4 regions of the Shewanella sp. 10N.286.54.B9 genome follow, and region 4 is predicted to be linked to each of the others. Evidence: predicted binding sites of a transcription regulator. Region 4 holds the regulator's gene; each other region holds the start of a gene.
What was found. The regulator sigma-54, encoded in region 4, starts transcription at its own class of promoters, with help from an activator protein. The targets are predictions, from matches to a motif close to GTTGGCACGNNNNTNGNNT.

Region 1: a site for sigma-54 is predicted at 1,470-1,488, ahead of AB4135_RS15965 (P-II family nitrogen regulator). Genes of this name have one in related genera too.
Region 2: a site for sigma-54 is predicted at 1,912-1,930, ahead of AB4135_RS16105 (LiaF domain-containing protein). Genes of this name have one in related genera too.
Region 3: a site for sigma-54 is predicted at 1,533-1,551, ahead of AB4135_RS14830 (PAS domain-containing sensor histidine kinase). Genes of this name have one in related genera too.

What each region holds. Positions count from the first base shown of each region.
Region 1 is NZ_JBFRIY010000044.1:19,960-23,362, forward strand. It holds gene AB4135_RS15960 (ammonium transporter) at 1-1,077, opposite strand, end outside; gene AB4135_RS15965 (P-II family nitrogen regulator) at 1,090-1,428, opposite strand; gene AB4135_RS15970 (isochorismatase family protein) at 1,689-2,231, shown strand; gene nrfA (ammonia-forming nitrite reductase cytochrome c552 subunit) at 2,329-3,403, opposite strand, start outside.
Region 2 is NZ_JBFRIY010000044.1:51,733-55,135, forward strand. It holds gene torD (molecular chaperone TorD) at 1-352, shown strand, start outside; gene AB4135_RS16095 (hypothetical protein) at 660-944, shown strand; gene catB (type B chloramphenicol O-acetyltransferase) at 1,088-1,720, shown strand; gene AB4135_RS16105 (LiaF domain-containing protein) at 1,981-2,622, shown strand; gene AB4135_RS16110 (YdcH family protein) at 3,100-3,345, shown strand.
Region 3 is NZ_JBFRIY010000040.1:25,995-29,397, forward strand. It holds gene AB4135_RS14825 (sigma-54-dependent Fis family transcriptional regulator) at 1-845, shown strand, start outside; gene AB4135_RS14830 (PAS domain-containing sensor histidine kinase) at 1,588-2,667, shown strand; gene AB4135_RS14835 (sigma-54-dependent transcriptional regulator) at 2,671-3,403, shown strand, end outside.
Region 4 is NZ_JBFRIY010000017.1:14,662-18,064, reverse strand. It holds gene lptB (LPS export ABC transporter ATP-binding protein) at 1-66, shown strand, start outside; gene AB4135_RS05925 (RNA polymerase factor sigma-54) at 203-1,714, shown strand; gene hpf (ribosome hibernation promoting factor) at 1,745-2,032, shown strand; gene ptsN (PTS IIA-like nitrogen regulatory protein PtsN) at 2,035-2,478, shown strand; gene rapZ (RNase adapter RapZ) at 2,944-3,403, shown strand, end outside.

The DNA of each region.
Region 1 (3,403 bases), on a different contig from region 4:
ATAAAGCTGAGTGATAAAAGAAGCGTCCGCATTAGATATAGGTACTAAGATTAAGCCTAATAGCCCAGCTACACCATGCACCGAAATAGCCCCAACAGGGTCGTCAATCTGCACTCGATCAAACGCCACAATAGAAAACACCACCACACCACCAGCGACAATGCCTATCACTCCCGCCATCGCTAATGATGGCGATAATGGATCGGCAGTTATCGCAACAAGACCTGCCAAGGCACCATTTAAGATCATGGTTAAATCAGCTTTGCCCCAAATGAGTCGACAAACAATGAGCGCTGACAGGGCACCAAATGCCGCTGCTGAGTTAGTGTTGACAAAAATCTTTGCCACTGCACTGGCATTTTCAGCGTCTGATACCAATAACTGCGAACCACCATTAAAACCAAACCAACCCATCCACAAAATAAACATGCCCAAAGTAGCCATGGGTAGGTTTGAACCAGGAATAGGATTCACCTGTCCGTTTGCACCATACTTACCTTTACGGGCTCCAAGTAATAACACCCCTGAAATAGCGGCTGCAGCGCCTGCCATGTGCACAATGCCACTCCCTGCAAAATCAACAAAGCCCGCTTCTGATAAGAAGCCACCGCCCCATGTCCAGTACCCTTCAACAGGATAAATAACAGCTGTCATAAATACTGAAAATGCCAAGAATGCCCATAGTTTCATGCGCTCAGCAACCGCACCAGATACGATTGACATGGCCGTTGCCACAAATACCACTTGGAAGAAGAAGTCAGATTCAAGCGCATGATCCGCGCCATCAGCTTGTGAACCAATCAATGAGCCAAATGAAGGTAACCAACCTCCCTCAGCGTTATCAACATACATAATGTTGTAGCCAACGATTAGGTACATTACGCATGCAATAGAATATAAGCAGACGTTCTTAGTTAAGATTTCAGTGGTGTTCTTCGAGCGAACCAGCCCCGCCTCTAACATGGCAAAACCTGCAGCCATCCACATCACTAGCGCACCGGAGATCAAAAAATAAAAAGTATCCAGAGCAAAACGTAGCTCTGTTACTGTTAATCCTAGTTTAGTTAAATCGTCCATTTCCCTACCCCTTTAAAGTGCTTCGTTATCAAGTTCGCCAGTACGTATCCTGGTTGCTTGCTCTAAATTGGTAACAAAAATTTTGCCATCACCAATCTTGCCCGTTCGAGCCGCCCCTGTTATTGCCTCGACGAGCATCTCTACATTTTCTGCTTTAGTAGCTATTTCTAGTTTAACTTTTGGCAGAAAATCAACTTGATACTCAGCACCTCGATACAGCTCGGTATGGCCTTTTTGACGACCAAAGCCTTTAACTTCAGTGACTGTCATCCCTTCAATGCCGACATTGGCGATAGCTTCTCTTACATCATCTAACTTAAACGGCTTAATAATGGCACTGACCAATTTCATGGCTATCTCCCTGAAGACTATTTTTAATTCTGATAAAGATAATTCAAGCATCAGGCCAAAATTACAAAGCGATTAAAAACATACAGATAGAGAATAACACTCATGTTAGAAGGAATTTAAATGCACCAATCGAGTGCATTTATGCAGCAGCTGCACTGCCATAAGGCACCGTCACTGCGGCTTAGACTTATCGCCTATTGGCTACAACACGGAATTGAGTTGTACTGGTGCAAATAATCCACAAGTACCAAGGACCTTAAATGTTGAAACCTGAAGATTGCGTATTAGTTGTTGTGGACGTGCAAGGGCAGCTTGCCCGGGTGATGCATCAGAGTGAAGCACTTCACCAAAAACTGACCATATTGATAAAAGGGGTACAGTTATTCGACATACCTATTTTGTGGCTAGAGCAGCTACCAGATAAACTTGGTGCAACAACAGACGTGTTAGCCACCGAGTTGATACAAACCACCGAACCAATAGCTAAGCAGCACTTTAGTGGCTGGCAATGCCCTAAATTCAGAGCAAAGCTATCCGCTATGGGACAGAAACATATATTGGTCGCAGGTATAGAAACTCATGTTTGTGTCTACCAAACCTGTATGGACCTTCTCGATAATGCTTACCCAACACATTTAATTGTCGATGCAATGTCTTCGAGAACGCCTGAAAATAAACAGTTAGGCATAGAGATGATGCAGGAACATGGCGCGCTAAAAACAAATGTCGAATCATTGCTATTCGAATTGCAACATGAAGCCATAGGCGAGCGCTTTAAAGCATTACTGGAATTAATTAAATAACGACTCTAACATAAAGCCTTAAGCATAAAAAAAGCCCTCATAATGAGGGCTTTTTACAATAGAGCTATGCAGAGAAAACTTAGCTATATATTAGCTGTTACTTGTAAGTCGCTTCACGCTTTTCAGCTTCAGCATCCCACTTAGGCAACATAGTTTTCTTGAATTCAGCTTTATCAGCATTCATCTTCTTCATATCCATACCTAGAGCTGCTTGAGCTTTAGCTTTGGTAGAAGTGTCAGGGTAAGCAATTGGTTGCTTAACGCCTTTAGCAGCGAGTAGTTGAGCAAGCTTGATGCGAGCGTCAGCAGCTTTGTCTACCGCAGTACCTAGTACACGAAGCGCTTCATCAGCAGCGTGAGCAGCAACACCGTGTGATGCAGTTGCGTAGTCCCAGCGCCATTGTGAATGACGGATATCCATAAGGATAGGCTTCATTTCAGTTTCAGTTGCACCCGCATCCCAAGCAGCTTTTGCTTCGAAGTGAGCTTTAACTAACTGAGTTTCAGCGCGAGCTTTAAGGTCAGCAACTTTATGCTTACGTTCTTCAGTTAAGTTAACCATGAACTCTTTGCTTTGCTCGTGACAAGTTGCACAAGTTTCTTCAAAGCGGTCGAATGGGTTACCGACTTTGTGATCAGTGAACTTACGGCCTTTGTCACTCTTAACTTTAGGCATATGACAGTCAGTACAACTTACGTTGTTCTTACCGTGAACACCTAACTGCCAAGTTTCATAACCAGGATGCTGTGCTTTAAGCATTGGCGTTTTAGAAACGGCGTGAGTCCAGTCAGAGAATTCCATGTTGTCATAGTAAGCTTCCATCTGTTCAACAGTGGTGCCCATATCCCAAGGGAATTTAACAAAGCCCTTCTTATCTTTAGTCTTCTCGAAGTAGTACTCTACGTGACACTGACCACATACCATTGACTGCTTGTCTTTCTTAGACGCTTTATCAAATGGAGTGCCAAGTGTTTCCATTGCGCGTTCAGCGAATGGACGAGAGATACGTAGCTTAGAAGAACCTTTTACGTGACAATCGCCACAGCCAAGTGCGTTAACGATTTCAGGACCGCCTTTAGACCACTTGCCAGTGAAGTAACCATCTTCACCTTGCTCTTCGATCATACGAGGTACATCTGGGCTCTTACAAGACCAACATGCCATTGGCATT
Region 2 (3,403 bases), on a different contig from region 4:
CAGTCTGTATTTAACCGACAAGCCTGTAGCAAAAGGTGACGAGCCACTGTTATTTGGCGAGCAGCATCAACAGATGACGCAGTTCTTGAAACAGAGTCAATTGCAAGTGCAGAGCGAGTTCCCAGAGCCTGCTGATCATCTGGCGGTAATCTTGGCTTATGTGGCGCATATCAATATGCATAGCAGTAACCAAGAGCAGCTTAAGTTTATTCGCGACAATCTCGCCAATTGGTTAGCGACTTTTGTAGCAAAGGTCGCCAAGGTCGACACCGGTAATTTCTATATCGCCTTAGCGCAACTGACCCTTGCTTGGGTGAACTCAGACCTAGAGTGGCTGGAAAGCGAAGGTTAACCTTAATTGGCGCTCATTCCTAAGAGCTGATTCAGCCTAAATTAAATGCCGATAGTGATGTTGCACTAACTATCGGCATTTTTTGTCTCTACCTTTTAATTTTATCCACTGACCGATGTAACGCTCAGTTCTATAACTTTGACTGGGGCTGTTTATTTTTGACGATGTTCTCTATCTAATCGCTCCACAATATTGTCGCCGCTTCCCTAAGTAAATCAAAAGTGCTATACAGAACAAATGAGTTTATAACGCTCAATTTGAAGACACTGTGTAACAAAATCCTCAAGGGACAAGGAATCGATACATCATGGATGAACCACTGTTAATCATCGTTATTTTAGGGCTCGTTTTTTACATTTTCCATATACAAAAAACAGATAGAAAATTAAAAATCATAGAAAATAAAATAGACACATTGCTAGAGAATAACGGCATTGTGTTTGATGAAAACATACATGTATCTAGAGAGGTGTTAACGGCGATTACCTTAGGTAAAAAGTTAACCGCTATTCGCCTATATCGCCAGGAGACAGGCGCTGGACTAAAAGAAGCTCATGAAGTGATCAACCGAATTTCTGCAAAATCTGAATAATCGTTGGCATAAACTCTTCGCAACTAATTGCTACTTTGAATACCATTGGCAAACCTCTGGAGAGCCAACAATTACCAGTGTTGTCACCCAGTGCTAATTACTGACTAAAATATTGCCTGCATTAGAACTAAAGGTTTTATAACTTGAACAACTATTTCGAAAGCCCATTTGTGGGTAAGCCACTGCAAGAGCAAGTCACTAACCCCAATATTATTGTCGGTAAGCATAGCTATTATTCTGGCTATTATCACAATCATAGTTTCGATGATTGTGCGCGTTATCTTATGGCCGATAGAACAGACGTCGATAAGCTTATTATTGGTAACTACTGCTCCATTGGCTCAGGTGCGGTATTTATGATGGCGGGTAATCAAGGCCACCAACACGATTGGATCAGTACCTTTCCATTTTTCTATCAGGATCATGAAAACTTTAGTCATGGGATTGATGGTTTTGAACGTGCTGGCGATACCGTTATTGGTAATGATGTTTGGATTGGTAGTGAAGCCATGATAATGAGTGGCGTCAATGTTGGTGATGGCGCTATTATTGCTAGCCGCGCTGTGGTGACCAAAGATGTCGCGCCTTATGAAATTGTGGGCTCTAACCCAGCAAAGCACATTCGTTTCCGCTTTTCTGCAACAGAAATATCTCAGTTACTTAAAATGCAGTGGTGGCTTTGGAGCGATGAGCAGCTTAAACCTGCAGTGCCACTACTTTGTTCATCCAATATCGCTGCTCTATATGATTATTGGCAGGCTCTAAAGTTGAAGTAATCTAAGCCTACAGTTAACCTCATCGGCAATACCACCTCCATCATAACCAATTGCAACGGTACTGCTGTAGCGCTGTTAAAATCACCATTTTTTAGTGTTATGTTTAACTAAATAGCTAAATAGCTGTAGCTATTCTGGCTCAAATTAAATTAACAATCAGCTAACATAATGATTAAAATGATGTTTAGTAAGTTGGTATGTAACATGCTTAATTAGTCGTCCATACTCTAAAACACTATTAACAGCCAAAGGAGCGGCAGATGCCAGTCACATTAGAAGATAGGCCGATAGAAAAAGTTAGAGAAGAAGTCATTGATAAGCTGATTGTGAACTATAGCCACGGAGTCATCTCCGCGGAAGCGTTTGAGCGTCGTCTCGATGATGCGATGGCCAGTGAGTCGCATCAAGAGTTGCTCGACTTAGTTGCTGATCTGTCATTGTCTACTGACGAAGAATATAGCAGTAAAAAAGATCAACAATTCACTCCTAATTACTCAAGTAAGCAGCGCGATGACGACCTAAGTATTAATTGTGTACTTGGCAACAATGAGCGCAGCGGCCAATGGGTTGTGCCTAAAACAATTCAAGTTAACAATGTATTAGGTGAAACGACACTCGACTTTACCGATGCCATTTTTCAGCATCAAGATATCACCATAAAACTGAACTGTATTCTTGGCAGTGCTACGGTATTTATTCCTGAGAATGTTAATGTGGTGTGCAAAACCTACTGCGCGGTAAGTAGTGTTGAAAATTGTGCGCCGTCGATGGCAAACCGCCAAGCCCCTATCATTACTATCGAAGGTAAAGTCATTCTCGGCAGTCTATCTGTTTCAGTAAAGCGCACGATTAAAGAGAAGTTTATCGCCTTTGCCAATCAATTAAAGGACACGTTTAGCTAATACCAACTCCATTAAAGAGTTGCTCATTCAGCGGGAGTTAAAATCACTTAGACAAGTCAGTGGTTTATCGCTAATCGTTATTCTCTATCGAATGGCACATGCGCTGTATTAAGTTATTTCCCCATGCCTTAAATATCAGCCGCACGTTGTGAGCGCCTCTGGCGCTTTCACTGCTACGTTGCATTGGCTTAACAACGCGCCTTGAATTGAAAGCCCTGAGAAAGCTCTGAGAAAGCTCTGAACTGAGTATATCCATAATGGGATTGATATAAGTGTATAACATGGCCAAATACACTTCATGAGACGAATTCAATTGTGTTTTCGCCGGCGTGATAACGACCTTACTTAATGGCTTTAATAAGGCTAATAAATTTTGTTAGAGAGATCACTAAAATAGCTAAATTTAGCCTTTGATAAAGTCAAGAATGCTGTAATGTGGAGAGTAACAACGTTGTAGTTCACATTTCAGGAGTAACTATGCTAAATGAAAATCACGCGCTTATTTTTGACTTCCCAGAATTTAAACAAGACATTGTCCATTTGAACCATAAAGACCCAATCTTTGAAGAACAGTCCAAGCAATATCACCTATTAGATTATGAAATTCGTCAGCTAGAAATTGACGGTAGCCCGACTGATGACGAGCATATGCACCAACTCAAGGTACAGCGCGCCAACCTAAAAGATGTGTTGTTTCAGAAGCTAAAAGAGCATCACCAGTAAACGATCTAACCTCTATCGAGATATCATTTCATAGCCCTTAAGCCAGCGAATATTATCG
Region 3 (3,403 bases), on a different contig from region 4:
AGTTACTTGAAAGTGAACTATTTGGCCATGAGAAGGGGTCTTTTACTGGTGCGATTAGTGCACGTAAAGGTCGTTTCGAACTCGCTGAAAAAGGCACGCTGTTTCTTGATGAAATAGGTGACATGCCACTGCAAATGCAGGTCAAGCTGTTGCGCGTATTACAAGAGCGCATGTTTGAACGTGTAGGTGGCAGTAAGTCTATTGCTGCAGACGTGCGTGTGGTAGCGGCAACCCATCGTAACCTTGAAAGCATGATTGAAGAGGGCGATTTTAGAGAAGATCTCTACTACCGCTTGAATGTATTCCCAATTGAAATGCCTGCTTTGTGTGAACGCAAAGAGGATATTCCATTGTTGTTGCAAGAGCTCGTTAGCCGTGTCTATAACGAAGGGCGTGGGCGAGTTCGCTTTACTCAAAGAGCGATTGAGTCGCTAAAAGAGCACGCTTGGTCGGGTAATGTTCGTGAGCTTTCTAATCTCGTTGAACGCTTAACCATTCTGTACCCAGGTGGATTGGTAGACGTTAATGATTTACCGATTAAGTATCGCCATATTGATGTGCCTGAATATTGCGTTGAGATCAGTGAAGAGCAATTAGAGCGTGACGCTCTGGCTTCTATCTTTAACGATGAAGAGCCAATTGATATCCCAGAGTCTCGCTTTCCAAGTGAACTGCCGCCTGAAGGGGTTAACTTGAAAGATCTGCTGGCAGAACTTGAAATTGACATGATTAGGCAAGCATTGGATCAGCAAGATAATGTTGTTGCCCGTGCTGCTGAAATGCTCGGTATTCGCCGTACTACGTTAGTAGAGAAAATGCGTAAATATGGCTTAGGTAAAGACTAGCCTTCCACTCATACTTTCTGTAGAAAAAATGCGACGCTTTTGGTGTCGCATTTTTTTGCGCTCATTTTGTGTAGTTCTTAAGGAACGTAGGTATTAAGCGCTAGGTACTAGCAAAGACGGTAAAGTCTTAGACGCACGGCTACAGCCATACGGAACGCTTCGCTTAACGTAAAAACGAGAAAAGAGCAATCTGACGGCATAAATGCCGACCTACAAAAGATAGCAGCGTCATAATCGTTATGGCCTGTAGGTTGGGCTTCAGCCCATCAAACAACGTAATCAATCACACAATCTGACGGCATAAATGCCGACCTACAAAAGGTTGCAGCGTCATGCCCATTATGGTCTGTAGGTTGGGCTTTAGCCCATCAATGATTATAATCGACCAGCAATCTGACGGCATAAATGCCGACCTACAAAAGATTGCTGCGTCATAACCGTTATGGCCTGTAGGTTGGGCTTTAGCCCATCAAACAACGTAATCAATCATACAATCTGACGGCATATATGCGGACCTACAAAAGGTTGCAGCGTCATGCCCATTATGGCCTGTAGGTTGGGCTTTAGCCCATCAAACAACGTAATCAATCATACAATCTGACGGCATAAATGCCGACCTACAAAACAAGCACCTAACCTGACGGCATATATGCCGACTGAATAAGCCATCTAGCCTCTGCTTTTTAAAGTGGCATGAAACCTGCTTTAACTCCGTCATATACAGTTTTTTGACGGAGTCTTTATGTCCGCAGTTCCCCAGCCAAGTTTTGATCCGCTTGCCAGCACTCGTCCCAAATTGGTCGATGTTCAGCAAGCCGCGAATATGTCCAACCGTATGGAGCATATTCTGCAGGCGATGCCATCAGGCGTGGTGATCATCAATGGTGACGGAATAGTGACAGATGCGAATCCGGTTGCCATCGAACTGCTTGGCGGACCCTTAGAGGGACTACGCTGGTTTAAAGTGATCAATCAAGCCTTCTCTCCTAAAGATGATGATGGCCATGAAGTGTCACTGCGTAATGGCCGACGAGTGAAGCTCGCGATAACGCCATTAACACCTGAACCTGGCCAACTGATTGTATTAACCGATCTGACCGAGACTCGTTTACTACAAAAGAATTTGTCTCATCTGCAACGATTATCAGCATTAGGAAAAATGGTGGCAACGCTTGCACATCAAGTTCGTACGCCTCTGAGTGCAGCATTATTGTATGCATCAAACCTTGCAAGCCCCAAAATTTCGGATAGCGCCAGACAGCGTTTTCAAGGAAAGTTGGTTGATAGGCTTAATGAGCTCGAACATCAAGTTAATGACATGCTATTGATGGCGAAAGGCCGTCAACAGGAGTTAGACGTCATCGTCAGTATCGAAGAGGTTATAGACAGTGTGTTGAATAACTGTCTGCCAATCGCTGCTCAAAAAGGTTGTCAGCTCGAATTTATTAACCATGCCACTCAGCCTATACGTGCTAATGATTCAGCTTTGAGTTCGGCCATTAATAATTTAGTGGTCAACAGTATCGAGGCGGGCGCAACAACCATTACTATAAAGACCTACGACACCGAAACTGCGTTACATGTTGATGTGATTGATAACGGCAAGGGATTAGATAGCGACATGCAGCAACAAGTGCTTGAACCTTTCTTTACCACTAAAGCGCAGGGAACAGGGCTCGGATTAGCGGTTGTGCAGTCAGTGGTAAATAACCATGGCGGCATGATGCAGTTTAGCTGCCATGTTGGTAAAGGCTGCACCGCTGCGCTTAAATTCCCATTGGCGAAAGCACAAGTTATCACTGATACAGTGGTTGGAGCGTAGAGCATGTCTGAAGGAAGATTACTGTTAGTTGAAGATGATGCTTCATTAAGAGAAGCATTGTTAGATACCTTAATGTTGGCGCAATATGATTGCGTTGATGTCGAGTCGGCTGAAGCGGGTATTTTAGCGCTTAAAAATGACAGCTTTGACATGGTGATAAGCGATGTGCAAATGGAGGGGATTGGCGGCCTTGGGTTACTCAATTACCTGCAGCAGTACCATCCCAAAGTACCTATGCTATTGATGACGGCCTACGCGACCATAGATAACGCAGTCAATGCCATGAAATTGGGCGCAGTCGATTATTTAGCTAAACCATTCTCACCAGAAGTGCTGCTTAATCAAGTATCGCGTTATCTACCTGCAAAATCGATAGAAGGCAGTCCTGTTGTGGCTGATGAAAAGAGCCTTGCACTGTTATCTTTAGCGCAGCGAGTTGCAGTATCTGATGCGTCGGTGATGATCATGGGCCCAAGTGGTAGTGGTAAAGAGGTATTAGCTCGCTATATACATCAACACAGTCAGCGTGCGACAGAGCCATTTGTCGCAATTAACTGTGCGGCAATTCCAGAAAATATGCTGGAAGCGACTTTGTTTGGCTACGAGAAAGGGGCGTTTACCGGCGCATATCAAGCTTGCCCCGGAAAGTTTGAGCAGGCACAAGGCGGTACGTTACTGCTGGATGAAATTTCTGAGATGGAAGTGGGTCTGCAAGCTAAGTTACTGCGAGTACTGC
Region 4 (3,403 bases):
CCTGCCGAAATCTTAGACAACCAGCAGGTTAGAGCAGTGTACTTAGGTGAACAATTCAGGCTATAGTTAATCAACAACATGAGCGTTTAAAGCGCGGCACTAGTTAAGTATACTAATATAATCATAGTGTTGGGCCTTTGCGCTCTCTTCGCCAAATTAACGAGCTTCAACGTTTAATTACAGTGTAGGGAATAGCGGTAAGATGAAAGCGTCACTTCAGCTCAAAATGGGTCAGCAGCTAACCATGACTCCACAGTTACAGCAGGCTATCCGCTTACTGCAACTGTCCTCTTTAGAGCTGCAGCAAGAGATCCAGCAAGCATTAGAGTCTAATCCCCTACTCGAATTAGATGAAGAGCAATCTGACGGCGAAGCTGTCAGCAACGAAGATCGCACCACCAGCGAATCCGATAGCTACTCAGAATCTGATAGCGACAACGATTACAGCGCCAGCGCCGAAGTCGATCCCCAGCAAGATAGTGCCGCAGTAGAAACCTCTGATGCATTGACTCAAGACTCAATGCCAGATGAACTGCCGATGGATACCACCTGGGATGAAGTCTATACCGTCTCATCAAATGCAAGCTCAGGCGGAATGCGTGATGACGACATGCCATTCCAAGGTGAAACCAGCGAAGGCTTGTATGAGCACCTTGAGTGGCAAAAGAACTTAACCCCTTTCTCTGATAACGACCTCGCTATCGCCACCGCCATTATTGATGCTATTGACGAACGTGGTTACCTCACTCAAAACTGTGAAGATATTCTTGAGGCGATGGGCGATCCAGAGATAGAAATTGATGAAGTTGAAGCCGTGCTCAAACGCGTACAGCATTTCGACCCCATTGGCGTAGCCGCTCGAGACTTAAGTGAATGTCTCTTGATCCAGTTAGCTCAATATGCCGCGACCACGCCACATATTGATAATGCTCGCCTACTCATCAAAGACTACTTAGATTTAATTGCAGGGCGCGATTTTAGGCAGTTAATGCGTAAAACGAAGCTAAAAGAAGATGAGCTACGTGAAGCCATAAGCCTGATCCAAACTCTCAACCCAAGACCAGGATTAGCAGTCACACGCAGTAAAGATGAATACGTTATTCCTGATGTATCAGTGGCCAAAAAGAAAGGCCGCTGGGTGGTTGAGCTCAATCCAGATTACATGCCTAAAATCAATGTTAATCAGCATTATGCATCAATGGCTCGCAGCACTAAAAGCCAAGCTGATGGCCAGTTTATCCGTGGTCATTTGCAGGAAGCTAAGTGGTTTATCAAAAGTTTAGAAAGTCGTAATGAAACCTTATTAAAGGTCAGTAACTGCATCGTTAAATTCCAGCAAGGCTTCTTTGAATATGGCGATGAAGCCATGAAGCCAATGGTATTGAACGATATTGCAGAAGCTGTTGAGATGCATGAGTCCACCATCTCAAGGGTTACCACTCAAAAGTATATGCATACCCCAAGAGGTATTTTCGAATTAAAGTATTTCTTCTCTAGTCATGTCGGCACAGATGACGGCGGAGAGTGCTCATCTACAGCTATTAGAGCGTTTATTAAGAAGTTAGTCGCTGCTGAAAACCAAAAGAAACCATTAAGCGATAGCAAAATGGCGCAACTTTTGGCAGAACAAGGGATTAAAGTTGCTCGTCGTACTATCGCGAAATACCGTGAAGCAATGCTGATCCCGCCCTCAAACCAACGTAAGAGTTTATAACTCAAAATTAGGCACTTGGAGGAATTTTCTATGCAAATTAACCTTACTGGGCATCACATCGAGATCACTGCATCGCTGCGTGGCTATGTAGAAGAAAAGTTTACAAAGCTTGAACGTCATTTCGATCAGATCAATAATGTCCACGTCATTTTGAACGTAGAAAAAATGCAGCAGATTGCCGAGGCAAGAATCCACCTTAAAAAAGGGGAAGTTTTTGCCACTTCGGAACATGCGGACATGTATGCCGCAATCGACTCCCTGATCGATAAATTAGATCGTCAGGTTATTAAACACAAAGAGAAGCTGACCAAACACTAACGATGGAACTATGTACCATCCTGCAGCCGGAGTGCACCACCTGTGCCACTCCGGGCAGTAAGAAAAAAGTACTGGAACTCATCAGCGACATTGCCGCTGTCCAGTACCCTACTCTATCTTCACAAGAGATATTCGAGAGCCTTTTAGCTCGCGAAAAAATGGGTAGCACAGGTATAGGCAACGGAATCGCAATCCCGCATGGGCGATTGACCAATATTGACCATCCATTGGGCATATTAATCAAATGCGAAACACCGATCTCTTTTGACTCGATAGATAAGCAGCCGGTCGATATATTGTTTGCACTTTTGGTTCCTGCAGAGCAATGTGAGCAGCACCTAGCCACTTTGTCTTCAATGGCTGAAAAGCTTAACGATAAAGCTATCGTTAAGCAGTTGAGGAAAAGCAGCAGTGAATCAGAACTGTACGATTTGATCACTCAATAGCTAATTTAGTCAGGTCTTTAAGTAACCTTATGTTATACAAGTAGGTTATTTAAAGGCCTAAGTATTTATACCCGTTCTACTTGAAGATGCTCGTTTCAGAGGCTATGTGCCAGTTCAATTCTAGGCGTATTAACGTAGAAATGGTTATTCCCTTTTAAGTCAGTGCAACAACGAAGTGGGCTGGCACAAAGCCTTCTGCGATGGGCTTTAATGGGCTTTACTCTGTGTTATTGATTTTACCAAGGGAATAACCATTCGTGGCAATCAATGCCGTGATTAAAGACCATTAAATTCCCACTGAATCCTGCATATTCAGGTAGAACGGGGATATGACAACAATATTATTTATTCTCTCCTTCTTGCCTAAGCTCTTGCTTTCAACAACAAAAAAGTTAATCTATACCCTTGTACATCTTGTAAACATATATAAAACACTCATTCTAACTTCTATCAGGTAGTCAAAAGATGAAACTTGTTTTAGTCTCTGGTCGTTCCGGTTCTGGAAAATCCGTTCTTTTAAGAATGCTAGAAGATCTCGGCTATTATTGTGTCGATAATCTTCCGTTGCCGATGATGGGAACACTGTTAGAGCAGCTAACGGGTAATTCAGAACTCGTTGCGATTAGTGTCGATATTCGCAATATGCCAGAGAAAGAAACTGAGCTGGAAAAGCACCTAACCAATCTACCAGAAGGTGTGGAGTTACTCAGCTTCTTTCTAAACTCAAGCGATGAAGTATTGCTTAAACGCTACAACGAAACTCGCCGACTTCATCCGCTGTCTCATTCCAACATATCTTTGAAAGAAGCCATTCAACTTGAAGGCCGTCAGCTAGAACCATTAGCCAAAATAGTCGACCACTATATCGATACTTCAAGCCTCAACATCTACGATCTTAACGATCAAGTTCGTGAGATTTTATTGG